DNA from 2 places in the Ahrensia sp. 13_GOM-1096m genome. Region 1 is predicted to be linked to the other one. Evidence: predicted binding sites of a transcription regulator. Region 1 holds the regulator's gene; the other holds the start of a gene.

The links. Region 1 encodes HrcA, which represses chaperone genes, less so after heat shock. Its sites were predicted from a motif close to GTTAGCACTCNCNNNNNGNGAGTGCTAAC; they were not measured.
Region 2: the regulator HrcA is predicted to act here: its motif matches at 2,239-2,267, upstream of groES (co-chaperone GroES).

Annotation. Positions count from the first base shown of each region.
Region 1 is NZ_JIAX01000011.1:192,852-196,277, reverse strand. It holds gene rdgB (RdgB/HAM1 family non-canonical purine NTP pyrophosphatase) at 1-305, opposite strand, end outside; gene rph (ribonuclease PH) at 305-1,030, opposite strand; gene hrcA (heat-inducible transcriptional repressor HrcA) at 1,168-2,241, shown strand; gene grpE (nucleotide exchange factor GrpE) at 2,329-3,063, shown strand; gene N530_RS0108745 (trimeric intracellular cation channel family protein) at 3,067-3,426, shown strand, end outside.
Region 2 is NZ_JIAX01000006.1:453,138-456,563, reverse strand. It holds gene N530_RS0102580 (TadE/TadG family type IV pilus assembly protein) at 1-3, opposite strand, end outside; gene N530_RS0102575 (TadE/TadG family type IV pilus assembly protein) at 157-2,115, shown strand; gene groES (co-chaperone GroES) at 2,311-2,607, shown strand; gene groL (chaperonin GroEL) at 2,675-3,426, shown strand, end outside.

The sequences.
Region 1 (3,426 bases):
CGTGTGCCATCGGGTAGTTCGGCCCAATCGGCTGTATAAACGCCCGGATCACCATCCAGCGCATCAACACATAGGCCGCTATCATCAGACAAAGCCGGAAGGCCTGTCGCCTCCATGGCTGCAATCGCCTTCAGGCGTGCATTATGCTCAAAGGTTGTTCCGTCTTCATCTGGTTCAGGTAGACCCAATTCACCCGCAGATGTGACTTCGAAGCCAAAAGGTTCGATCAACTCACGAATTTCTTTCAACTTGCCGGCATTATGCGTGGCAATGACAAGCTTACCTTTTTCCAGACGACGGCTCATTATTCGATTCCTAAAACCTGTTTCTGCATGGCAACCAATTGTTGGATTGCGTTATCTGCGTGATTGTAAAGCTTATCGAACTCTTCGCGGCTAAAGGGAGCGCCCTCTGCCGTTCCTTGAATTTCAACAATGCCGCCAGAACCGGTCATCACGAAATTTGCATCTGTTTCAGCATTTGAATCTTCCGCATAATCCAAATCAGTGACGGCTTCGCCCTCATAGATACCGCATGAAATCGCTGCGATATGATCTTTAATAACGCGGGTTTTCGAGGCCATTTGGCGCGAATGCATCCAATCAAGACAATCATAAAGCGCTACAAAGCCGCCCGTGATTGCCGCTGTGCGCGTGCCACCATCTGCTTGAATAACATCGCAGTCGATTGTGATTTGGCGCTCACCAAGCGCTTCAAGGTCAACAATTGCGCGCATAGAGCGGCCAATCAGGCGCTGGATTTCCTGTGTGCGGCCGCCCTGTTTTCCAGACGCTGCCTCACGGCGCATCCGGTCACCTGTGGCGCGTGGCAACATACCATATTCCGCTGTCACCCAGCCTTTGCCCGTATTGCGCATCCATCCAGGAACGCGCTCTTCCAAGCTGGCCGTACAAAGAACGTGCGTATCGCCAAACTTTACAAGGCAAGACCCTTCGGCATGTTTAGAGAAACCGCGCTCAAAGCTGATTTCGCGCATTTGTTCTGGCGTTCTTCCGGAAGGGCGTTTCATGGTGAACCTCTTTTATAATTAGCTATGTTGGTGGCTTCTAATGCAAACATAACAACAATCATAGGGCCGCAAACCCTTTTACTTGGCGCAATGTAGGCTCTATATAGAGGTTACCACTTGATCGATAAAAGAGAACCATGCCGAACCGCCCACAGGACTTAATTGACAATCTTGATGATCGCTCGCGCGATATATTTAAGCGCATTGTTGAAAGCTATTTGGAAGCGGGTGAACCGCTGGGCTCTCGAAACTTGTCAAAACTCCTGCCTAACAGCCTTTCTCCGGCTTCTGTGCGTAATGTGATGAGTGACCTCGAACAACTGGGTCTTATATATTCTCCGCATATTTCCGCAGGACGCCTGCCAACTGAGCAAGGACTTCGGTTTTTTGTTGATGCCTTTATGGAAAACGGCACAGCATCGGAAAATGAGCGGAGGCTCATTGAAAAGCAGCTTCAAGGCGATATTCCCGATCAGGCAACAGATGCGCTCTTAACCGGTGCAAGCACCATGCTTTCGCATATTTCCAAGGGTGCGGGGCTCGTTGTTGCGGCTAAACGTGAAGAGGCGATGAAACACATTGAATTTGTGCGCCTTGAAGAAACCAAAGCGCTGGCCGTTATCGTCTGGGATTCTGGCGAGGTTGAAAACCGTGTGCTTGAGATACCGCGCGGCGTCATGGCATCGCAATTGGCCGAAGCTGCCAATTTTCTTAATCATCATGTGCGCGGGCAAACGCTCAAGCAAGCAAAACAGCAAATTGATTTGCGCCGCGATGACACGCGCAAAGAACTTGATACGCTGAGCGCTGATCTTGTTGAACGCGGGCTGGCCATTTGGGCAGGCGACAACAAAGGCGCACCATCGCAACTGATCGTGCGCGGCCGCTCCAATCTTCTCGAAAATCTTGAAGATGCTGCCGATGTTGAGCGCGTCAAACTCTTGCTTGATGATCTTGAGCGCAAAGAAGAGATTATCCATTTACTTGAAATGGCGGAAACTGGATCTGGCGTGCGCATTTTTATTGGTTCTGAGAATCGCTTGTTTTCGCTGTCCGGCTCGTCATTGGTGGTGGCCCCTTACCGCGACTCAAATCACAAAGTTATCGGCGCGCTGGGCGTTATTGGCCCGACACGGCTAAACTATGCCCGTATCGTGCCAATGGTGGATTATACAGCCCAACTGATTTCCAAAATGATCGAACGACAATGATTCTTGTGTTCGGGCTTGATTTTTAGTTCCACAGCCTCGATATGCACTGACGCATAAACTTATACTTATTTCCAATGGATACTGACCATGGCCGACGAAACAAACACGCCAGATGGCATGAGCCCAAGCGCCCGCGAACGTCTACGCAAGGCAGCTGACGAGCTTTTGAAAGCCGACCGCAAGGCAAACCGACGCGCTGCAGCAGGTAATGCTGACGATTATGCAGAGCTTGATCCAAACGAGTTCGATGATGAAGGCAACTGGATCGGCGAAGATCCGGATATGGATGCAACGCCGCAAATCGATCCGGTTGAAGCGCTGACAACGGAAAATGCAGATTTAAAAGATCGCATGCTACGTCTTGCTGCGGATATGGAAAACCTGCGTAACCGCACAAAGCGTGAAGTTGCGGATGCAAAATCTTTTGCCGTTGCAAATTTTGCCCGTGATATGCTTGCTGTTTCTGACAATTTGCGCCGCGCGATTGAAGCTGTAACCGAAGAAAAACGCGAAAGCGGTTCTGATGAGTTTAAAAGCCTCTTGGAAGGTGTTGAACTGACCGAGAAATCCATGCTTGGCACGATGGAACGTCACGGTGTGAAAAAGCTTGACCCAGAAGGTCAAAAATTTGACCCGAACTTCCACCAAGCGATGTTTGAAGTGCCGAACCCTGAAGTACCGAACAACACTGTGGTTCAAGTCGTTCAATCAGGCTACCAAATTGGTGAGCGCGTCTTGCGTCCAGCAATGGTTGGTGTTGCAAAGGGCGGCCCTAAGGCTCCCCCTGCCGATGCACCTGCTGAAGATCAAAGCGACAGCTAGTCGTTGGAAATCTTACCGTTTCTTGATTATGCCGGTGTTGCTGTTTTCGCAGCCACCGGCGCTCTTGCTGCATCCCGCAAACAGGTCGATATAATCGGCTTTTTATTCTTTGCCTCAATTACAGGCATTGGCGGCGGCACGTTGCGCGATTTGGTTCTTGGCCAAGCGCCTGTCTTTTGGGTTTTAAACCCTGCCTATATTCTCGTGAGTACGGCAGTCGCGATTCTTGTCTATTTTACAGCCCATATGTTTGAGAGCCGTTACAAGCTTTTACTTTGGCTCGATGCAATCGGTATATCCGCCTATGCGGTTATGGGCGCATCGAAAGGCTATTCTGCAACAGATTCGATCAGCATCGCCATA
Region 2 (3,426 bases), on a different contig from region 1:
CATCACCGATTTACCACCTTCTTTTCGGCAATCGTAATCTAAAAAGATTTCTAATTCGTAAGCGCGGTAATTTGTAATTTACCAATCGTAAGAACGGCATGTTAACAGCTTTGTTCTAATGTCTGCCTACAATAATTAGTATTGGTGGGTTAAAACATGGCTAAAACAAACATCCTGCGCAGGTTTCGCGACGATAAACGTGGCTCTGCTTATGTGCTCGCTGCTTTATCAATGATGCCGATATTCGGCATGATTGCGCTTGCTATCGATTATACCAACCAAGATCGAGTATACACCGACCTTGAAACCGCAACGCAAACTGTTGCGCTGCATCTTGCCAAACGCGTCGCGCTCAATCCAAGCGGAAGTCCAGCTGCGTACGAAGAGGAGGGCAAAAAGCTCCTTGAAGCGTTGGTCAGCGAACCCGTTACATATGATAAGTTTGCAGTCGATGTTGATTCTGGAAGAGTGCAAATTATTGCTAAATCTCAAGTTAAGACGTATTTTATGCACTTGTTCGGGTATGAACATCTAGATGCTCGCGTACAAACGGAATCCCGCTTCGGCCGTAAAAATATTGAAGTTGCGATCGCCATTGATAACTCAGGCTCTATGGATACCAACGCAGCGGCTAGCGGACAGCGATTCAAATCCCGCATGGATTCAGCTAAATCTGGTGCCAAAACACTCATCAAAGTAGCTACTGACTCTGTCGCGGATCTGGAAAGTGCAGAAATCAAGTTTTCAGTGGTTCCTTGGAATCATCATGTTCGCGTACCAAACGAATATTTAGGTTCTGGAGACAGCCAAGACGCATGGTGGATTGATTGGGCAGGCAGGTCTGTTGACCATTTCCGTTATCTTGCCCCCTACAAAACAACTAACTCCGGTGATGGCGACAAAGGCGATATGTACTATGCAATGCCAAACCGAAAATCTAATTGGCCTGCAAACAGAACTCATGAATGGGTTAATTATGATCCCAATAAGTTGAAAGACGTTTTACCGCTTACATTAAATCGTGATGGCGTTGATCTCGAGGCGCTACACAAGGAGCCAGGAATCGGCATCGTAACACGTAAAGACGTGTTTAACCGCTTCAAGAACGCCTCTTGGAAAGGTTGCTTTGATCACCGAGCAGGTAGCTTCAGAGAAACATTTGATGCCCCTAATGAACGAATTGGTAACTCGCTCTATCTACCACACTTCGCACCGGACGAATATGATTATGACTCCAGTGACTACTGGAGAAATTGGCGCGTAAATTACGTTGATGATGTAAATTCAGAAAGTGATTTTAAAGAGTACAGATATGGCTTTTCCTATACAACTTTGTATGGGGATGACGTCGATGATAATGACTATCTATCTGTAAAATATAGACACTCTAAATTCACTGCAGATGATATTTATCGTGCGCGTACATTCAACACTCCCAAATATGTTGGTAGCCAAACGAATACAAATAATATCACTTTATCGGGCAGCTACGGTAAAGAACGTGTAGGGCCAGATATGGATTGCATTGTTCCGCCTATGATTGGGTTGAACGATGATGTTGACGGCATCAATAACAACAAAAAAGATGGTGCTCTGGCTAAAACCATTGATAGTATGAAATCCAACGGTGCAACTGACGTTTCTATCGGTCTTGCATGGGCAATGAACACTTTGACACCGTGGGAACCTATGGGAGGCGCAGGGGGATTCGATGATACTGAAAAAGTACTCGTTCTGATGACTGATGGTGATAATACTATCAACTTCCCCAACTCCTACGGATATGGACATTCTCCACATGGATACGCAGTTGATGATCCATATGAAAAAGGGTGGGGGCTTTATGGTCCTCCAAATTCAGAAACAGCTAATAGTATGATTGATGACGTTGCAAAATCCATGTGTACAAACATTAAAGAGATGGGCGTGCGTATTTATTTCATCTATTTTGGATCAACCAAATACAGTACGCGTGCTGGAAAGCTAATGGACCATTGCGCTTCATCACCCCAAAGCGCCATTTGGGCTAAAAATGATGTTGATTTGGAAAACGCGTTCAAGAAAATCGGCAGCGATATCGGGAAACTTCGTCTTACACAGTATGATAGCAAGTAAACTATAGCTCCCTAAACCAATATCCTGGCTGAAATTTCAGCCGGGATTTTTTTATTTTATTCTAAAATTATAGCATTCAACATCGCAGCATATTGACTCTGTGTGCATCAATTACTATGTGCAGCTAGCACTCATCAAAGGTGAGTGCTAATACGTTTTATGCGTTTTCAATCAACTTATTTTAAGGGTAAAATCATGGCTGAGATGAATTTTCGTCCGCTGCACGACCGCGTAGTCGTTCGCCGCGTCGACTCAGAAGAGAAGACAGCAGGTGGCATCATCATTCCTGATACTGCTAAAGAAAAACCATCCGAAGGTGAAATCGTTGCTGTTGGCAACGGTGCGCGCGACGAAAGCGGCAAAGTCGTTGCACTTGACGTTAAAGTCGGTGATCGCGTCCTGTTCGGCAAATGGTCTGGCACAGAAGTTAAAGTAGGCGGCGAAGACCTTCTTATTATGAAGGAAAGCGACATCATGGGCGTTATTGGCTAACCCCAATCACTTTCGTTTTTCACTTTAGAACTTTCAATTGACGGGCTCGTCCCGAGGAGAATTTAAAATGGCTGCTAAAGAAGTAAAATTCGGCCGCTCAGCACGCGAACGCATGCTGGCTGGCGTAAACATTCTTGCTGATGCTGTTAAAGTTACGCTTGGCCCTAAAGGCCGTAACGTTGTGCTCGACAAATCTTTCGGCGCACCACGCATCACTAAAGACGGTGTTTCTGTTGCAAAAGAAATCGAACTTGAAGACAAGTTCGAAAACATGGGCGCACAGATGCTCCGTGAAGTTGCTTCAAAAACCAACGACATTGCTGGTGACGGTACAACAACTGCGACAGTGCTTGCACAGTCAATCGTACAAGAAGGTCACAAAGCAGTTGCTGCTGGCATGAACCCGATGGATCTGAAGCGCGGCATCGACATGGCTGTTAGCGAAGTTGTTGCTGACCTCATCAAAAAAGCGACAAAAATCAAAACTTCTGATGAAGTTGCTCAGGTTGGTACAATTTCTGCAAACGGCGAAAAAGAAATCGGCGACATGATCGCTGAAGCTATGCAGAAAGTTGGCAACGAAGGCGTTATCACTGTTGAAGAAGCAAAAACTGCTGAAACAGAGCTTGAAGTTGTTGAAGGCATGCAGTTTGACCGCGGTTACTTGTCACCTTACTTCGTGACAAACCCTGAGAAAATGGTTGCCGATCTTGATGATCCATACATCCTGATCCACGAGAAAAAACTTACTAACCTTCAAGCAATGCTTCCAATTCTTGAGGCTGTTGTTCAATCTTCACGCCCACTTCTCATCGTTGC